One region of the Priestia sp. FSL W8-0001 genome, then DNA from elsewhere that is predicted to be linked to it. Evidence: riboswitches for the same ligand, from Rfam matches in the RefSeq annotation. Region 1 holds a riboswitch; the other holds the start of a gene.
The links. Region 1 has a riboswitch for manganese ahead of MKZ18_RS14145 (SulP family inorganic anion transporter). Riboswitches for the same ligand answer to the same signal wherever they lie in the genome.
Positions count from the first base shown of each region.

Region 1 (10,633 bases):
CATATTCGGCTTTCAGAAATGCTCCAATCTTTAAAGCACATGTATAAGCACGCTTGTACTTAGTTTGCAGCATGTTCAACATATCTTCATCCATTGAATGAAAAGGCTCATCTTCAGCAATTCGATTTAACGCAAAGCGTAAATGAGTGAGTAGTCGCTGGTACGAAATGCTCTCTTCATCAATTTTAAGGTCAAGTTCTTCTGTAATAATCTCAATCATTTCGTTGATGATTGTTGTATTCATCATTACCTGTTCCATATTGGATGTATGCAATTTAGCTGTATGAATGTGAAGAGCGATATAACCTGCTTCATCAATTGGCATCTGAACTTTTAAACGTTTAGAAACTTGTTCAATCGCCCATACACCTATATCGTATTCCGGACGATATAGTGCTTTAATTTCATGTAAAAGTTTATTTTGAATTAAAATTCCTCGAGATAACCTTTCAATTGCAAATGATAAATGATCACTTAAAGCGATATGAACATGATCACTAAGCGTAACGCCTAGCTGCTGTTCCGCATACGAAATAATTTCTTCTGCCACTTGAATATGCTCTTCAGGTAGGCTTTTTAATATTTCTTGAAATTTTTCATTTTCTTCTTTCATTACAAAAACTTTTTCAACTTTGGCTTTATTTAAAATATCATTTTTGCTTTTTTGAAAGGCAATCCCCGGGCCCATTACAATCTTTTCAATTTTTCCTTCTTTTACAACGGCTGCATTGTTGTTTAATACTTTAAATATCTTCAACCGGTTATTCCTCCTCAGCAGGAAGAAGGTGACAAATTTATTTCATTGTCACTTTCGCACATTGAGTTTGTCCTTTTTGAACATCACCACTTGCTACAACTTCAAATGAATCTGCTGCGTCGCTATTCGTAATGACAACAGGCGTAATAATACTTTTCGCTTTTTCTGTCACTAATGGTAAATCAAACGTAATAAGAGGTGTGCCTACTTCTACCTTATCGCCCGCTTGAATATGCGCTTCAAAGCCTTCCCCTTCCATTGCTACTGTTTCCAGTCCAATATGTATAAGTACTTCCGTACCTGCTTCTGTTTTTAATCCGACAGCATGCTTTGTGTGGAATAATTGGACTACCTCTCCTGCCACTGGAGATACTACTTGTCCATCGGTTGGTTCAATAGCAAATCCATCGCCCATCATTTTTTGAGAAAACACCGGGTCTGGAACTTGCTCTAATGGAAGGATTTTGCCAGTCATTGGTGCCGTTACTAGTGTTTCTTTAGATTTCGTCTTACCGCCAAAAAGTTTTTTAAACATGTTAATCACCTTTCCTTTATCATTTTATTGGTAGCATACCCCTTTATTACCTTTGAAAAACGTAGCTTTATTAAGAAGAAACTTCTTCTTATATCCTCAACATTTGTATACAATGCTCCCCTCATTAGATCAGGATATTGAGATAAATATGTTCACTATTTAAACATGCCTACGATGTATTGTAAACAAAAAAGTTCTTTCGATGGAATAATATCGGAATTGATTTAACTCGCTGAAATATAAAAAGAGTATAGCCTTTACCATACTCTTTTTTTCACTACTTATTAAAATGTCTTTGCCACACTTTTTGCTTTCTCTACTGCATTAGCTAAAATTTGATCTGCTTCTGCTGGAGCATAAGCCATGCCTTCAGCAACAACTAATTCAACATCTTGAATACCAATAAAGCCCATTACAGTGCGGAAGTATTTCTGTGTAAACTCAAGTTCTGCAGCTGGTCCTTCGCTATAAACACCGCCGCGCGCTTCTAATAATGCTACTTTCTTTCCAGTAGCTAATCCAACAGGTCCGCTTTCAGTGTACTTGAATGTTTTCCCAACAATCAAAATGTTATCAATATATGCTTTCATAAGTGGTGGAAAGCTTAAGTTCCACATCGGTGCTGAAAAAATTACTTTATCAGCTTGTAAGAACTGCTCTAATAAGGCTCCCATACGCTCAACTTTTACTGTTTCATCTTCTGTTAGCTCTTGATTTGCTCCAGCTTTCCCCCAAGCGCTTAACACATCAGAATCAATTAAAGGAACGCCTTCTTTATAAAGGTCGACTGTTGTTACTGTATCACTTGGATTCACCGTTTGATACTCATCTAAAAATGCTTGAGCTAAGCGTGTTGAGAAGGACGCCTCATCAACTTGTGGATTTACTTTTACATATAACACGTTTGTCATAGTTCTCATCTCCCGTTTATCTTTAAATCATTTATTTTCATTTCAAGATTTTAATTTGGTTTATTATCTCGAATTCAAGATTTATTATATAATTCTGTTCTTTATTCGTCAACCGTTTAAATGATTTTTTTAAAATTTTTCCGAAACAAAAAAAATATCCGCACTATCGAAAGTAGTTAACTCGCGATAGTTCAGATATATCATTGACTGAGATACTTATGTCCCAACCTCTTTAATAACACTGAAATTCGTTCACTCGATCTAAATCAATCCCAGCATATATCCAGTTGAATCCAGTCCAACGATACCCTGCTACGGATTTGCGGCCGACATATGTTGGATAGAACCAATATGACCGCCCACCTTTTGCCCAGATATACGTGTATTTATACAGACAACCTGCTATCGAACCAGGATCTACAGCATAAAGAGATGGTCCTCCCGAAGAAGCTAATTGAGGTGTAAAAGCAGGCGGTGGACCTGTTGGGGGACCACTTTGACCAGAAGGTGGTGGAAAACCTGGTACGCCTCCCTGCCCTGGTGGTGGAGGTGGTGGTAAAAAGCTTCCACCTTGTCCTGGTGGTCGCGGTGGAAAACCTTGCCCACCCTGTCCTGGAAATATAATTTGAAAGCGAGGGTCGTAATAATATCGATACATATATATTCTCCTTTCCAATGTGCATTTAAATTACTATATGCTTCACTTTTTGAATAGGTGAATATCCATACACTAGGTTTTTCGAGTAGGATCATATTGCGACATGTATCGTTCAATAAATTGATATACAAAAAAGATTAAAACGAATATTGGAGTTAAAACAAAGGGGTGTTGAATGCAACGTTTAACAAAAACTGATTCAAACATAGGAATTTCTTTTAAAACTTTAAAGAGAGACTGGCTGCTTCCTACTATGGAGATTAAAATAAAAATCCCCCATAAAATCCCGTTGCTATATGACCAAAAGAGATGGATTGTATAAAAGCTGAAACTAGCAATAACACCGCTAACAATACCACCTATAATTGTTTTCACTGTGAAAGGAATCGCAATAAACCATCCTACTCCTATACCTGCACAAGCAGCACAAATACTTGAGAACATAAGCGTTTCTTCCACTAATACAAACATCGTAAAAGCGGTTATAAAGCTTGTGCTCATTGCCGTATATACAGCAGCTAAATTGCCAGCTTTTGTTGATATATAACCATGGTGACACACGGTATAGTAACAGGAACACCAAATGAATAAGCCTACAAGAATCACGCCCCAAATCATAAGCTAATCCTCCTTATCCTCTATTATATAAGAGACTCTTTCACTCAATTTTCATTTTTATCTATTAAATTTACTAGTGATTAGCAATTGATTAAATTATCTTTTATATAGTAATCTCTATGATAAGATTGCTAGATTTAGTCCTATCCACCTTAAAAATCTAGCAAAAAGATGTAAAAGGCAAAATGTTATCGTTTGACCTATTTATATTGTAGAATGATTCATGTATAATAAGAGGCTGTATGATATTATCTTCATCATAGTGAAGATATCTTTTGTGGCTTAACACTAGCGTGCCACATTAAGAATATAATTAGATTCGATATTGATAGGTGAATAGTATGGGTGAAAATCAACGAAATGTTAGTAGATTTGACTGGAATTTAGCTTTTCTTCTCTTTCTTTTTTTCTGCGTAAGTATTACTGCTATTAATAGTGCACAAACTATTGGACAATATGATTCAAACTTTGTTATTAAACAAGTTGCTTTCTACGTAATTGGAGCAGTAATTATTGCATTTGTAATGCGACTAGATTCTGATCAATTACAAAAACTCTCGTGGGTCTTCTATGGTTTTGGAAACTTCCTTCTAATTTTCTTAATTATTGCGCCGAGCAGTATTGCTCGAGAAATTAACGGTGCAAAAAGTTGGTTTACACTACCTGGCTTTTCATTACAGCCTTCTGAGTTTGTAAAAGTTTTCTTGATTATTGTATTGAGTAATATTATTGTTAAGCACAACGAAAAATATCGCATTCGCACGATACGTGAAGACCTTTTATTACTAGCAAAAATGGGGGCAACATTAGGTTTTCCTCTGCTTCTTGTGATGCAGCAACCTGACTTAGGAACTGCGCTTGTTTTATTAGCGATTTTTGTAGGTCTGGTCTTTGTATCGGGAGTAACGTGGAAGCTAATTGTTCCTGCTTTTTTAGGGCTTGGTTCAATAGGTGCCGGCATTCTTGCACTAGTAATTTATGCTCCTGATTTCCTTGAAAAATATTTAGGTGTTAAGCAGTATCAATTTGGTCGGATCTATGCATGGCTAGACCCAACCACTTACAGCACAGGTGAAGCATATCACTTAGTGAAATCACTGAATGCTATCGGTTCTGGGATGGTCAACGGAAAAGGCCCGGGAAATGGCGTTGTTTACATTCCAGAAAGTCAAACAGACTTTATCTTTGCCGTAATAGGTGAAGAGTTCGGTTTTATAGGAGGAAGCATTGTTATCAGCTTGTTTTTCCTTCTTATTTATTACTTAATTAAACTTGGATTAGAAACAAAAAATGAATTTAACTCTTATTTATGCGTAGGTGTCATTACGATGATTACCTTCCACGTCTTTCAAAATATCGGTATGACGATTCAAGTATTACCAATTACAGGTATCCCTCTACCATTTATTTCTTACGGTGGTAGCTCCCTAATGGGTAGTATGTTTGCCATTGGATTAATGTTTGGAATATCTTGGCACCAAAAACGATATATGTTTGGTACAGAGTAAAATAAAAAGAGCGGTATAAAATTAACGGGTTCGGTTTTGAAGCATAAAATCAAAACTCGCAGCCCAATTCGTTACTGTTTTAACATTAATATCAACAGTAAGTTGTAACAAAAAAAGCAGTGGATTTCGTAATCCAACTGCTTTTTTATATTTTCACTTCTTTTTTGATTATGAATAAGTTCTATTATCATTTTTATACTCAACGGTAGGGAATTTAATAATAAAATTACACCTATTTTTATCCAGGAAATTTTTTAATGGCTTCAGAAGTACGTCCACAATGGCTGTGAGGATACTTGTTGCAAAAATTCCTATCAAACTTATCGCTATAGGTCCTGCTGCATCATCTCCTGTGATTATAGAAATCACCTTTAAGCTTATTATCATTAATACAATGAAGAAAATGTAATACAAATTCCATACGCACATACTAAAAGGGGATAGAGCGAGTAATCCCTACCAGGATGTGCTTCTACGTCTTTAATGGTTCACACAGGCATCCAATAAATACACAAAGTAAACACTGCAATTCCGATTAGAAAAATAATGACCTTTAAGGAAGTGGTGGAACCTCGTTTAACAATTATTTAAAACACCTCCCTTATTTAATGACAATATGATTATAATATGCATTTTATCGTTTTCAATAAAATAAAGAGGTGAATAGTCACCTCTTTATGCTATCTATATCGAAGATTCTAAGCCAATTCGCCCCATCGCTTTTTTGGTAGCACCGTTCATCCCTTGTAATATTACCTTTTTATTATTGCTTTCATACTTTCCTATAACTTTCGCCACGGCTAACATTGCAGATTGATCCCAAACGTAAGAGTTTGAAAAATCAACTACAATTATTGCTTGTTCATCTTCGTAATGAAATGCATTTACAAAAGCTGTTGTTGTTGCAAAGAAAAGAGGACCTTTAACGTGATAAACTATTCGATCAGACTCTTCTTCTTTTATTATTGTTAATCTCGCCATTTTCCAACCAAACACGACCGTACTAATGACAATACCAACCATAACTCCTAGCGCTAAATTATGTGTAAGCATTACAACAACAACTGTTGCAATCATAACAACAGAATCCGATACAGGATACTTATGAATGTCTTTAACAGATCGCCAATCAAACGTGCCTACCGCTACCATAAACATGACGCCAACAAGCGCGGCCATTGGAATCTGCTTTACAACATCACCTAACACCATAATTAAAAATAATAAAAACACGCCTGCTATAAGTGTTGAAAGTCTTCCACGTCCACCTGATTTTACGTTGATTACAGATTGTCCAATCATAGCGCATCCTGCCATTCCACCGAATAAACCTGTAACTATGTTAGCAAAACCTTGTCCACGTGCCTCTTTATTTTTATTGGAATCTGTATCCGTCATATCATCTAAAACTGTCGCAGTTAGTAATGATTCTAACAAACCTACAATCGCTAACGGTAGTGAATACGGTAGAATAATCAATAATGTTTCTAGTGATAATTCTACTGCTGGAAAATGAAGAGCTGGTAGTGTACGCGTAATCTCTCCCATATCTCCTACCGTTTTCAAGCCAAATCCTCCACCAAAAATGGCCATGGTCGTCATAAATACAATCGCTACTAATGGTGCTGGAACTATCTTAGTTACAAGAGGGAATACATATACAATTAATAATGTTCCTGCTACCATCGCGTACATAGCCCAGTTCGCACCTTTAAAATGCTGAAATTGAGCAGTGAAAATTAAAATCCCTAACGCGTTAACAAAACCAAACATAACCGTTTGTGGTAAAAATGATAAAAACCTTCCAACTTTCAGCACACCTAAAACGAGCTGAATAATTCCAGTTAAGATTGTCGCCGCAAACAAATACTCAACCCCATGAGTTTTCACTAGATCAATCATTAAAAGAGCCATTGCACCAGTTGCGGCAGAAATCATTGCTGGTCTTCCCCCAGTAAATGCAATGACAATTGCCATACAAAAAGAAGCATATAGACCTACCATAGGATTTACTCCTGCAATGATGGAAAATGCAAGTGCTTCGGGAATTAATGCAAGTGCAACGGTCATTCCTGAGAGAATATCTCCTCGGATATTTGAAAACCACTGCTGCTTAATAGCTGCTACGCTCACTAAATCACCTCATAGTATATAGTAAATTGATTTTCGACTCTCACGAAAACCAAAGCCGTTTTGAACGTAGGTTATCGTACCATATCTTCTTTGAATTGAAAATATATTTTTTACGATCGTGTTGAACCGATTTCTTTTCTAATTCACACCATTAAAAAAGAGCGTAAACTGCACGCTCTTTTTTAGTGAAGTCCTACTCATTAACGTCGAGGTGGAACTTCCGTATAATTTAATGAATAGCTGACTGAAATTAAGCCAAATAAATGTTGAAATCGAGGCGGATTTTTCACCTCCAAGGTCAACATTGCAAGTAAAAATAATTTACTCAACACAAGGAATGCTACCATTAAAAATAGTTTCTTTTTTCGTTTCAACGAATCATCGCTTCTCCTCTTTTTAACATAAAAATAAGAACAAACGATTATGGTTACATCTTTTATCTCTCATTTAAACAATAAAAGACCTTCACCACTAATCGGTAAAGGTCTTGCTAGACATTGTTTTACTATGCCAATAAAGCCGGTAGATTTCTCTACGAAATGTCGACTTTATTTCAGGAAAAACCTGACGCTACTCCCCTTTAAGGAATCTTATTCATAAAGATATTATAAGGGAATTGCGAACAGAATTCAACTATTTATTACTCATTGATTGCTGCTTCTAAAGCAACGATAATCATATCATTAAATGTTGTTTGACGCTCTTCAGCTGTTGTTTCTTCACCTGTAAAGATGTGATCGCTTACCGTTAAAACAGACAGCGCATTACGCCCATATTTAGCTGCTAGCGTATACAGTGCTGTTGTTTCCATTTCAACTGCTAGTACACCGTGTGCAGCCAGCTTTTCTAGTTGTCCATCTTCATTGTAGAATTGATCAGAAGTGAAAACGTTACCTACTTTTAGGTGTAATCCTTTTTCAACTCCAGCGTCATATGCACGCTTTAATAAGTCGAAATTCGCAGTTGGCGCATAGTCAATAGGTCCAAATTTCACGCGATTCATTTGTGAATCACTTGATGAAGACATAGCTAAAATAACGTCACGAACTTTTACATCTTTTTGAATCGCCCCACAAGTTCCGACACGAATTAAGTTTTGAACACCATACTCATTCATTAACTCATTTACATAAATAGCGATAGACGGAACGCCCATCCCTGTTCCTTGTACAGAAACACGTTTTCCCTTATATTTTCCTGTAAATCCTAACATTCCGCGAACTTCATTGTAGCAAGTAACATCTTCTAGAAATGTTTCCGCAATGTATTTTGCACGAAGCGGATCTCCAGGGAGTAAGATCGTTTCTGCAATTTCACCTTTTTTTGCCCCAATATGTACACTCATCTTTGTACCTCCTATTGTGTAAAAATGTTACCTTCTCACTATAACATAATTTGTCGAATTAATTACTGATTTCTTTCTCTGCCTTTCATTATTCCAACGTTTTTGCTGAACTATGTACTGAAAAAAATGGCGTAATGAAAAACATGTTTCGAGGAAAGCTACTCAAGAACACTATTTTTAAATAAATGAGGTGATCATATGGGCAAAAAACATCGTAATCGCATTAATTCACCAAAGAAAAACAACCACATTCCTCAAGAAGCCATTATTGCGGAGCAAGAGGCACATGGTGATGAGCATACAGCAAATAAACGCAAAAATGGTCCTGGACACCATATGCGCGACTATTAACTTTTTTAATAAAAAAGCGGCCTGATTGGTCGCTTTGCTTTATCAATAATTGATTTACCGGACGTGAATCCGATTTACTCTTTGCCATCCATCCGTCCAAAGTTTATAATAATACTTTCCTTTAGTACCTTCATCAATTAATAAAATATCTCCTGTACTAATAAAACGAGCATTGCATTCTTTTGGCAAATTGTCAGCAATGTTGAACTGTTGAAAGACTTTAACCGCTGCATCTTGATGGTCGAGAGCTTTTACCGTTAAACGATGAACCGGTTTATATCCTCTTCTTTCTCCTTTTTCTTCTGTTTGCATAATTGTAACATCGTATTCCGTAATGATATTTAACTGTTTTTTTAAATTCGTCCACACATTCAAATGTCTTCCCTCCAAACCTCAATGTTCTATCCTGCATCCTATGTATGAATTAATACTATGTCATTTATATTAGCGATAGATAGATCAAAATCCTTCATTTCAAATACATGTTTTATTCATACTTTCTTTTATAATTAAACTACCTTAGCATAAATCTCTCCAAAAAAGCATGGCGTTCGCCATGCTTTTACTAGTGTATCATCTTGTTAAAGTCAGTGGATAACCGTTTGGTTCTAAATCAATAAAATGAAATATTCGTTAAGAATTTGTAATGGTATATATTATGTCGGGAACTGGTATTTCTTTAAAGAAGACTGCATGAATTTACAATAGAGCTGATACATGCTAATCGCCCAAGAGATACCCAAAGCATAACCGGCTAATACATCTGTTAAGTAATGGACACCTAAATACATTCGACTGAACCCAACTAATATGATTAGTAGAATAAAGCTTGTATAGGCAATACTTCTCACACTTTGTGTCTTGGAATACGCTAAAACAAGGCATAATAGTCCCACAAAAAATGCGCTCGAATTCATCGCATGGCCGCTTGGAAAACTGTAGTGTGATGCGTCAATTAGCTGACTCCATCCAGGTCTTGGACGTTCAAAAATTTCTTTTAAAAGCCAATTTAACCCTCGTACCCCCCAAAACACAAGGGTAATGAATAAGGCTGATATGCCTTGGCGTTTATACATCAACAGTATAACAAGGACAAGCCAAATTGGTGCCGTAACATACCATGATCCTAACGTTGTAATAAAAATAAAAAATGGTGTTAGCCAGCTTGTCCTCCACTCAAAAATTGTATGTAATACATCATAATCTAACTCTTTTACAAAAGCCGTGTCAAACGTTAGCATTAGAATCACAAATAAGGCAAGTGCCAGGCAGACAGTAACAATATATTGTCTTCGCGTTAACATGTTGTGCTCTCCTCCATTAAACGATAAAGAAGAATGAATAAGAAGCATGCAAATACATGCTCCTTATGCAGTCGTTAGTCCTTTTTAGGCTGTTTATAGTGTTCAGGCTTTGGTGCCTGGTTCATAGCAAATTCATTTGAGAATTCTGGCTGTTGACGTGACGACTTTTTCATTCCTTTTTGATGTGTTTGATTACTTGTTTTATGAGACATGGTTTTCCCTCCCTTCCTCACACGTTTAATATGTGAAGAAGAAAGACAGACTATCCTAACTTATACGCTATATCTTGAAATAACTCGCTCTAGAGTGGCAGATAGCTGAGCAATCTCACTTTCAGACACTGTAACCCGCACAAGAGACTCATCAGCGTCTAATACCTCTGATAAAAAGCCACTAAACCCTCGAGCTTTACGATCAATTTCCAACAACAGTTCATATTGACCGTTACCTAATGATTGAACAATTACTTCTACTTCGTCTAACTTTCCATAATAAGGACCCTTAGCTGGGACG
Region 1 covers NZ_JBBPAL010000001.1:2,645,925-2,656,557, forward strand. Annotated here, with positions in the region: gene MKZ18_RS14110 (PRD domain-containing protein) at 1-757, opposite strand, end outside; gene MKZ18_RS14115 (PTS sugar transporter subunit IIA) at 795-1,292, opposite strand; gene MKZ18_RS14120 (FMN-dependent NADH-azoreductase) at 1,577-2,203, opposite strand; gene MKZ18_RS14125 (hypothetical protein) at 2,436-2,861, opposite strand; gene MKZ18_RS14130 (hypothetical protein) at 2,934-3,479, opposite strand; gene MKZ18_RS14135 (FtsW/RodA/SpoVE family cell cycle protein) at 3,821-4,987, shown strand; partial or broken gene MKZ18_RS14140 (DUF2975 domain-containing protein) at 5,156-5,574, opposite strand; gene MKZ18_RS14145 (SulP family inorganic anion transporter) at 5,672-7,120, opposite strand; yybP-ykoY riboswitch at 7,552-7,711, opposite strand; gene deoD (purine-nucleoside phosphorylase) at 7,761-8,465, opposite strand; gene MKZ18_RS14155 (hypothetical protein) at 8,664-8,816, shown strand; gene MKZ18_RS14160 (hypothetical protein) at 8,871-9,191, opposite strand; gene MKZ18_RS14165 (phosphatase PAP2 family protein) at 9,473-10,120, opposite strand; gene MKZ18_RS14170 (hypothetical protein) at 10,195-10,332, opposite strand; gene MKZ18_RS14175 (sporulation protein) at 10,393-10,633, opposite strand, start outside.

Region 2 (10,633 bases), 1.4 Mb from region 1:
GGTCTTTTTTTAACAGTTCTTTTTTTGCTTTTTCTTATGTTTTTTCTCAGCTTTTGCAATTTCAGCCATCTCTAAAAACTTAGCTGCGTTTGGATCACCCATTTCAGGTCCAAACTCCTCTTGTAAAAGTTGTGTTTGCTTTTCTTTCGAGTGGGCAAGGTGTCTATGATCTTTTTTCGTCATTTGCTTTGTCCTTGCTTTCCGTGCTTTGAATTACGGTTTGCTGCTTTATATATGTCTTCTCCGCCATATTCAGCTGAAAATTCTGTATCGGGTAAGCTTTCTTTTGGCGTTTGATTATTTTTTTGTGCTGGATTATGTGCTACTTTACGTTTTGCCATTGTAATAACCTCCTCATAAGATTATAAGCATTTGCTCTATACTAGCTTGTGCAAGTGCATAGATCTTATGAGCAGTAAAACCTGTCAAAACGCTTAATGAATTACCCAATAATAATGCGTTCTTTTGGATAATGATAGTCTGGTTCTGTTTTTGGACGACGAAACATTAGAATAAATACGAGCATTCCAATTCGACCGATAAACATCAGAATAATAATGAGTATTTTCCCTACATCTGATAAGCCACTCGTGATTCCCATTGATAAGCCTGTCGTTCCAAAGGCTGAACACACTTCAAAAATAATCTCTGTTAAAGAAAACGACTCTGTGATTGTTAAAATAATAACAGAAGTGGAGCAGATAATAATGGCAAACATAGACACAGCTACAGATTTAGTAATATCATCTTCATGAATTTCTCGTCTAAAAATCTTTATTGTTTTACTTCCTCTTGCATAATAAAACAAAAATAAAATATTTAGAGCAAACGTGGTCGTCCGAATCCCTCCACCGACGGAGCTTGGAGATGCTCCAATGAACATCATGGCACTCATGATAAGCAGCGTCGGTAGCGTAAATTCACTAACATCCATCGTGGCTACTCCACCACTTCGGGTTGCGGCTGATTGAAAAAAGGCATAGAAGAATGCTTCATGCCAAGACTTCCCTGCCATAAACGCATTCTGTTCTAAAAGCAAAATTAACAAAGTTCCAACAGCTAACAAGGCTAAGAACATAATAGACGTTAATTTTGCAAAAAGAGAAAACTGAAACTTACGCTTTTCTTTACGCTTTAAAAAGAAGTGCTTAACTTCAATTAGAACTGGAAAACCAATTGCTCCTAGCGTAATTAAGAGCACCGTCACGACTTGAACAAAATAGTCGTTAGCATATGGAACAAACGAAGCTCCAGTTATATCAAACCCAGCGTTTGTTGTCGCACTAATAGATGAAAAAAAACCATGTAAAAATGCTTCTTTCCAATCTAAATAATATTGATGAAAGTGAAGCGTTAATACCAATGCACCAATTGCCTCAATGGCAAAAATAAGAAGCAGTACATTTCTCATTAAATTAACGAGTCCAGATAATTTGGACTGATTATGATCCATCATAATTAATTGTCGTTCTTTTAAGCCAATCTTTTTTCCAATTAAAAGCCAAATAAATGTACTTAGTGTCATAACACCGATTCCACCTATTTGAAAAATAAATGCTAAAATAAAATATCCGAATGTGCTAAACGTCTCAGCTGTTGAAACGGGCGTGAGGCCTGTTACGCTTACCGCGCTAACAGCAATAAATAAACGGTTAATTAAATCTAGCTCCACCCCTGGCTTTAATGCTGCTGGAATGCTTAAAAGTAAAAAACCAACCGTCACGGCCGTCAAATAAAAGCCGACAATAATTTGTGCTGAGGACATTTGCCTAATTCGATGTTTCCAATTTCGACGCATGATAGACATTCCTTTTTTTATAATACATAATAGCTTTCCCTTTTTTTGAATTTTTCTTCCTTATGTATTATTTTCTTTTACTCACTAAAAGAAGAGATAGCTTTATTTAGTATAAAAGAACAAGTGACCGTTGTCATTACCAAACAGGAATTTCAGTATAAAAAGTTCTTTTTCCCATTAATAATAAAAGCTGTACGTGCAGGAAAACCACTACACGTACAGCTTTTATTCTAGCTACATTTCGCTTATTAAAAAGTTTTACTTTGAACGCTTTTGTAGCCAATCACCAATTGTTGGGTACGTTTCTTTAACCGCTTTTGGACCAAATACAACTGAAACGTGTCCTGTTTGAAGAAGCTTATATTCTTTATCTTTGCTTGAAACAGCATCCATTAACGCAGCAACTTGATGAGGCATTGCAATGTGATCTCTGCTTGCAGCAATGTTAAGAATATTAGCCTTAATATTTTTTAAATCAACCTTTTGTCCACGAATATCTAGCTCGCCATTAATCAGCTTATTTTGCTGATAAAAATCTCGAATCCACTGACGATATGCTTCACCTGGGAACGGAATGCCATCGGCTACCCACTTTTGCATAAGCTTCCAGCTTTCAACAAAGCGTTGATTTTCTGAACGATCAACTAGCGTTACGTAAGGACCGTAGAAATTTGTAATTGGCTTTAGCATCTTATTACCAAAGTCAATCATTTCAGGTGGAATGTTACCTAGCGTATCGACGGCTTTATCTAAGTTAAAGTAGCGTTCATCTAGAAATGCGCCGTATAAACCAGTGTCTGAAAAATCAAACGGACTTGTCATAAAGATCAAGTTTTTAATTGGCAATTCATCATGTAAAGCCGCAAAGGCTGCCGTCATCGTACCACCCATACAATAACCTAACACGGACAAGTTAGGTGCTTTTGAGTGACGCAGTACTTTTTTTGCAGCGCGCGGAATGTAGTCCATGATATAATCATCCAATTTCATACCGCTATCTTCTACGCCAGGCGTACCCCAATCTAACAGGTACACATCAAAGCCACGCTCTAATAAATATTCCACTAGGCTATTGCCAGGTGTTAAATCGAGAATATATGGTTTATTGATAAGAGCATATACAAGTAAAATTGGCGTCTTGTGTAGTTTTTCTTGAGTTGGAGTGTAACGATATAGCTTCGCTTTATTCTTTTTCCAAATCACTTCTTTTGGTGTCAATCCTACCTCTGGCTCTGCTTCCGTTGTGACAATTTCATAAGCACGCTTAAAGCGTCGAGCTGAGCTTTTATATTCGCTAGGCATTGATTTGATTAACTTTTCCCATTCTTGGATATATGGAGTTGCCATGAAAACATCCACCTTTCTTTTTAATCATGAGCGAAAAAGCACAGCCCCGACAAAACGTCAGGGCTACTTTTATATGAACGAACAATTACATGTATAAGCCACCGTTAATGTTTAGTTGTTGACCTGTGATATAAGCTCCGTCTTTAACTAAGTACACAACGCCACGTGCAATTTCATTTACTTGACCAAAGCGGCGCTTTGGAATTTTCGCAACAATATTAGCACGTACTTCTTCTGGAATTGCCATTACCATTTCAGTTTCAATAAAACCAGGGCAGATAGCATTAACCGTTACGTTTGTTTTTGCTAACTCAAGTGCCAGCGACTTTGTGAAGCCTACCATACCAGCTTTTGCAGCTGCATAGTTTGTTTGACCGAACCCGCCTGCTTGACCGATAATAGATGAAATGTTAATGATGCGGCCTGCTTCTGCTTCTACTAAGTCACCTAAAGCAGCAGAAGTTGTGTTATACACACTATGTAAATTAACATCAATCACTTTCTTCCAATCTTCTTCTCCAAGCTTTTTGAAAGAACGATCGCGCGTAATACCAGCGTTATTTACTAAGATATCAAGCTGGCCAAACGCTGCTTTTGTTTCTTCAACAAGGTGTTTAGCTTGATCTGCATACGATACGTCCGCTTGAACAGCAATCGCTGAACCGCCGTTTTCTCTAATTTCATTGACAATAGCTTCTGCAGATTCTTTACTACTGTTATAGTTTACAGCTACCTTAACACCTTGTGATGCTAATTCACGTGTAATAGCCGCTCCAATTCCTTTAGATCCACCTGTTACGATTGCTACTTTACCTTGTAATTCTGTCATCAAAAATCCCCCCTGGCCTCATCAATTGTAATTGTTCTACATAAACAGTAGTATGATGTGTTTACTTGTCCCCTTGTCTTACTTTTGAGCCGGTTGCTCGCTCGGCTTTTCTACTTTTACTTGCTCCAACAGCTCAGCTTTTAGCTGTTCACCTTGCTCTTGAATTTGCTCTTGAATTAACTCTTGCAGCACAGCTTGCGTATCCTGCTGCTCTTCAAGCAGTGACAATACCTTATCTAGCTTTTTGTCTAACGACTTTACATCTGACTTCAGCTTAGTGACTTCACGCTTGAAAGCTGGACTATCTTGCTTGTCTTCAAGATCATCGAAACGATCTTCTAACGCCTCTACCTTTTCCTCTACATTAATAACAAGTGAAGCTACGTTTGCTACATCTTCCTTTGTTGGAATGTTGACCTGTTGAAAATAGCGCCCTGTTACTTCGTTAATAGCTTGTTGATACTGAAGGTTCATGTTCAGAACGTTTCCCATCATTTGTGAGAACTCTTCTCTGTTCATATTGTCTCCAATAACTTTTCCCCAGTAAGACTCAGTTTTGTCATATACGTCTTTCCATGCTTGAAACGGATCTAACATCTTTTGCTGTTCCAATTTTCCATCTCCTTTCCACGTAATTAAAAGTGATGGCTCTCAATATGCTCATGACGAAAACGCATGTGGACATATTAGGAAGCACGAAGTAAACGCAATCATTATCATCAATAAGAACGCTTACTATTGTTTAATTTGTTTTCTACTTGCGCCAACAAAATGTAAAAGTGTTAAAAATATCTTACGTATACTATTATAGAGTTGTTTGATACGATAAACAATTCCCAATATTTGATTATTTTTGAAAAGTTTTGACAGAAATTGTCGAAACCTTTTGTTTTTTTGTCGTTTTCTAAAAAAACCCAAGGGAATGATTGACTTTTATCTCATCTAGGTGTAAATTACACATATAGAGACAAATTACCAAAAAGGGGTGATTAACTTGAGTACAAGTAAAGAAGATAACGCCTCTGCTTCAAACTCCGCTAACCTTGAAAAATCGATTAGTGGTGCACCAAAAAACTTTATGATTCCTTTTTTATTACTGAGCCTTCGGGGTTGGAATTTACATGGTTATAAGCTAATTCAACAGCTAATGAGCTTTGGCTTTACATCCGTCGACCAAGGAAACGTATATCGCACCTTGAGACAGCTTGAAAAAGATAACCTTATTACTTCACAATGGGATACATCTGCTGAAGGACCAGCTCGACGTATCTACTCATTAACGGAAGCTGGCGAACAATACTTAACGATGTGGGCTTCATCATTAGAGCAATATCAAAATATGTTGGATTCATTCTTTTCCATGTATACAGACATGTTTTTTCCATTCAGCTCAGGTACAAAAAAAGATGAGAATCAAAAGTAATTTGCATGTACAAAAGGAGTCACGTAGTTTGATGCTGCGTTTCCTTATATAAAAATAACGGCTATTTCGCGAGCTAGCTGAAATGTTAAGCCTTACACCTACGACAAACACCACTAACGTTTCATAAATTTATTCTGTTCGCAAGCCAATCAACCGAGGAGGAATTTGATTATGGCAACAGTAAAGTATGAAACAGTAATCGATGCAATGTGGGATCAATGGACAAAAGGATTAGAAAACATCGCTGAAGGAAATAAGCAAGTTGAGCTTTGGACGTTAAAAACATTAGAGCAACAGCAAGAATTTGTCTCAAAAGCAGTTGAACAACTTCAAGAAGTTGATAAGCAATGGAAAGCTGAGCTTGAAAACCTTCAGAAAAGAACAGTTGAAAATTTACGTAAAACTGCAGGCAACGCTGTGGCAGACTCATACGAAGAGTGGACGAATCGCATGAGCGAAGCATTAAGCAAGCTACAATCATTATCTGTAAACCAAAGCAAAACTGGTTATACAATGGTGAAACAAGCACAAGAGCAATACCACCAAGTCATCACACAGCTACTAGAAGAGCAAAAGAAAACGCGTGAAGAGCTTCAACAAGTATCTGATGCGTACGTAGAGCAAGTAAAATCTCTACAAAAATCATTTGCTCAATCAGTTGATCAATATGCAGTTGTAAAATAAAACAAGAAAGCCTAACTTCTTCTGAAGTTGGGCTTTTTATTATCTCCTTCAAACCATTACCAGTATGGCAAGAAAACGAGAGTACATACTACGACTACAACGATAATTATTCGTTGAACTTAAAAAAGGAGAGAATGAAACCATGGCTAAATCAAATAAATTATTAGTTCCTGGCGTTGGACAATTTTTAGATCAATACAAAGCAGAAATCGCTCAAGAATTTGGAGTAACTTTAGGCTCTGATACGGTTGCTCGTAGCAACGGATCAGTTGGTGGCGAAATTACAAAACGTCTAGTACAACAAGCTCAAGCTCATTTAAACGGGCAAAACAAATAATTTTAACAACTTCATAACATGGCTAAAAGCAGGTGCTCTAGGCACCTGCTTTTCTCATGCAAAAAAGAGGGTGGGACATAACAAAACAAATTTCCAAAAAGAAGAACAATTCCTTTTCTCACCTCTTTACGTTGTTAGAATACGTTTGTTTTCACAATCAACAAAAAACCTGAATGATTAAAAGCGAGTAACTCTCAATCGTTCAGGTTTATCGTTGGCTGAATTACTTATGTCTCAGCCTCTTTGATTATTGATGATCTACTTTTTTCAATGCATCTTGTGCATCATCTGAACCTTCAATTTCACTTTGATTTTTACCTTTCGATAAGAACCAGCCGCCAACAGCAATTGCAATCAGCACGATCCAAAAGAAAAGTTTCCATCCTTTTGACTCTGGGAAATGCTCATCAACAATTGCTAATTCAGGGTGAGCAAGCGTATATACTGCTAATTTAACCCCTACCCAACCAACAATTAAGAACGCAGCCGTTTCTAAACCTGGGCGTTGATTTAATAATTTTACGAACCATGTTGCTGCAAAACGCATGATAATTAATCCAATTAATCCACCTGCAAAAATAACGGCGAACTGTCCACCATCTAGCCCACCAATCTTAGGTAGTGGAGTATTTGGAAGCGTGACAGCAAGAGCTACCGCTGCAAGAATTGAATCGACCGCAAACGCAATGTCTGCTAACTCTACTTTTAAAACAGTCATCCAAAAACCTGAACCCTTTTTTTCCTTTGTAACGGTTTCATCATGTTTTGACTTTTTCAAATAGCGCTTTACGAGGTGATTAATCGCGATAAACAGTAAATATACTGCTCCGATTGCCTGTACTTGCCAAACATCCACTAAGAACGAGATTGCAAATAGTGAACCAAAACGGAAGATAAATGCCCCCGCTAACCCGTAAAATAACGCTTTTTTACGCTGCTCTTCTGGTAAGTGCTTTACCATAATTGCCATTACAAGCGCATTATCGGCAGCTAAAATTCCTTCTAAGGCGATGAGAACAAGCAACACCCACCCATATTCTAATAACAATGATGCATCCATAAACATTCTCCTCTCTTTTCTCTCTTACTAATCTTTTTCCCTAATTCGGCAAAGAAAACACAAAAAGACCTTTGCCAAATATGGCAAAGGTCTTGCTAAGCATAAATAAACTCGTTATGCCAACAAAGCCGATGGACAGAATCCATGGAATGACGACTTTGTTTCAGGTTTCCCTGACGCTACTCCCCTTTACTCCTTAGACGAAGTAAGTGTATTAAGTTATTATCATAATACGTAACTTTTTCCAACTTGTCAATGGAAGAATAGTTATTTATTTCTTTCCATTCAGTATACGTGCTAACTTGTGTAAAAATGTCTCAAAATGGATGGGTTTGGTGATATAATCTTCAAGCCCCATGTTCACTTCTTTTTCAATATCATCTTGTAGTGCATTCGCTGTAACTGCCATCAACACCCATTTTTTATGAGGCGTGATGAGCTACTGCTTCTTTCAATTAAGTCTAAGGCTGTATAAGCAGCTAGAATGCCCACTACTATTGCCAGCAAAACGGTAAATAAATTATAATTCCCTTCCAGAGTCATTCGCTCCTTTCTCATAAGCAAGACGTAAAAACAGACGAACCGTTTCAAAGACTCGCCTGCTGTTACGTGCAAGTGTATTTAATTCAACTGTTAATTGACCATTAGATCATGGAGCTGCTTTTGCACTTCTTGAATTTTCAATTTCGAGATATGAGCATATTCATCAAAATTCAAAAAGTAGACTAGGTACGTTTCATTTCTAGGAGTAATATGAGAGACCTTTTCCAGATTAACAATATAAGATCGATGCGTTTGGCTAAAAACGTTTGGATCTAAATACATATAAATATCACTGATGTTTTCATATGTTTCATATGTTCTCAACTGTGTGAATATTAAACATTTCTTTCCTGATTTTTCAATAAAAACAATCTCGTTAATTGGTATATAGTAAGTAGATCCGTTAAATTTAACAGGTAATCGCTTTGCTCTTGATTTAGTTGAGTTGTCTTTTTCTTGTTTAGCAAGCGTTTTTTTAGCGCGCTCTAAAGCTACATATAAACGCTGATTTTCAATCGGTTTAATAATATAATCAAGCGCAGATAATTCGAAAGCTTCAACCGCAAACTGATCATACCCTGTTATAAAGATAAAGCGTAAATCTGGTTTAATCTTCAAACATTCTTTGACAGCTTCTAATCCGCTCATGCTCAGTATATTAATATCTACCAAAATAAGCTCTGGACTTTGTACCATTACTTGCTGAATTAACTCTTCACCATCCCTGCAAGAGCCAATGACATCAAAGCCAGGTACCTGAGAAATAAAATATTCTAAGATTTCAATTGAATCTATATTATCATCTGCAATTAATACTTTCACAAACGTCGCTCCTTCTAACATTCTTTCTAATCCTTTTACATTATCTATTCCGTCAAATTAAAAACAAAAATGAACATTTATGCTAAGGAGAAAAATCTCGCTAGTTTCTCTCAAATTTAGTAAGTATTTGGATATCAAAAGTGTAGCATATAACCGTAACAACATATATATGAGAAATGAACTAATCAATTCATAAACCAAGTCTATCATACTATACTTCTTCCACTTATGCATAAAGAAATGCCTAAAAATCGTATTTTTATATAGGTCTTTTTGACTATTAATAAGAGATGAAACAAAAACAAATAAGCCCACCAGAAGAATTCACTTCCGGTGAGCTATATGCTTCACATGCTTATTTGCCTTTTTTTACAATGTCTTGTGCTTGCTTTGATACAAAGAAGCGGCCGTTTTTATCTTGTACGACAACGCTATTCATTTCAATTTCTTTTCCATTCACAACCGCAATATTTTTGTTAACAGGAAACTCAACCGTACGCTTGTTTGATTTTACAACTAGTACAGGGTTTTGTGGATCTTGTTTATTTACTGTTACGTTAGCACCCTTAAATGCTTTTGTAGCTTCAATAAATAGCTCATCCGTTAGTTTATCTAAGTCGAAATTCATTGCTTTTGCCATATGCTTAGCAAGATCAGTATTATCGTAATGCCCCACAGGACGATCTACTCCGTATGAATATAAGAACATGTCTTCACCCGTATGCCCACCTGTCGTAAAGCCTAGGTTTGCACGATTTGCCAGCAGTTTAGATAATGTTACTCCAATTGCATTTTTATCTTTCGCTGCATCTAACTGTTTCTTTTCATCAACCGTTAAGTTGTCTAACCCGTATAAAGCAGCCACTTCTTCTTTGTTTGATAAGTCTTTATTTAGAGAGCCCATTGCACCTTCTAACGTCATTTTCGCTTTTTTCAACGGGTCAATGTACGCTGAAACAGGCGTTGTATCATAGTTTTTATCTGTATTTTTACTTCCGATTGAAATACCGCTATTACCGTGATCTGATACAACAATAACCATTGTATTTTTATCTTTTTTCGCAAACTCGACTGCTTTCCCTACTGCGTTATCAAAAGCTAACACGTCGCTTACCATTCCAACAGGATCGTTTGCATGTGCCGCCCAGTCTGGCTTACTGCCTTCAACGAATAAGAAAAATCCATCCTTGTCCTTTGAAAGCGTAGTAAGTGCTTTATCCGTCATTTCTGAAATTGTCGGCTCTTGGGGCTTTGTTTGTTTACGGTCCATTTCGTAAGCAAGCGCTGAATCTGAGAATGAACCCCAAATTTTATCTGATTTTGATTTCAATAACTCATCGCGATTTTCTACAAAATCATAGCCCTTTTCGTCAATTACTTCAACTAAGTTTTCACCGTCTTTACGGTTTTTACTACCTTCTCCTGTAACAAGTGATTGCTTACCACCACCGAGTACAACGTCTATGCCTTGGTATACTTGCTGCTCACCTAGTACATCAAAGTTATTACGATCGTGATGATGGGCTGAAAAACCAGCTGGCGTTGCGTGTTGAATTTCAGAAGTTGCCACAATTCCTGTTGCTTTTCCAGATAGCTTTGCTCCTTCTAGAACATTTGCAACGGGGCGGTACTTGTCTTCTTCTTTTATTTGTTCAACACCAGGTGTTGTGACAAGTGAAGGAAGCACTCCTACGTATCCAGAGTTAGATTTATTACCAGTAGCCAATGCTGTTCCTGCTGGTGCTGAATCCGTAATTGCTGATTCAGCTGAATAAGCGCGAACCCCTCCA
Region 2 covers NZ_JBBPAL010000001.1:1,198,561-1,209,193, reverse strand. Annotated here, with positions in the region: gene MKZ18_RS06340 (hypothetical protein) at 10-183, opposite strand; gene MKZ18_RS06335 (hypothetical protein) at 180-341, opposite strand; gene MKZ18_RS06330 (TrkH family potassium uptake protein) at 443-1,849, opposite strand; gene MKZ18_RS06325 (class III poly(R)-hydroxyalkanoic acid synthase subunit PhaC) at 2,057-3,145, opposite strand; gene MKZ18_RS06320 (3-oxoacyl-ACP reductase) at 3,231-3,974, opposite strand; gene phaR (polyhydroxyalkanoic acid synthase subunit PhaR) at 4,053-4,586, opposite strand; gene phaQ (poly-beta-hydroxybutyrate-responsive repressor) at 4,969-5,397, shown strand; gene phaP (polyhydroxyalkanoic acid inclusion protein PhaP) at 5,569-6,081, shown strand; gene MKZ18_RS06300 (alpha/beta-type small acid-soluble spore protein) at 6,224-6,418, shown strand; gene MKZ18_RS06295 (TerC family protein) at 6,666-7,478, opposite strand; yybP-ykoY riboswitch at 7,576-7,678, opposite strand; gene MKZ18_RS06290 (hypothetical protein) at 7,750-7,887, opposite strand; gene MKZ18_RS06285 (response regulator) at 8,112-8,864, opposite strand; gene MKZ18_RS06280 (alkaline phosphatase) at 9,199-10,633, opposite strand, start outside.
Region 2: it holds a riboswitch for manganese, as region 1 does, so the genes downstream of both, MKZ18_RS06295 (TerC family protein) here and MKZ18_RS14145 (SulP family inorganic anion transporter) in region 1, are expected to answer to the same signal.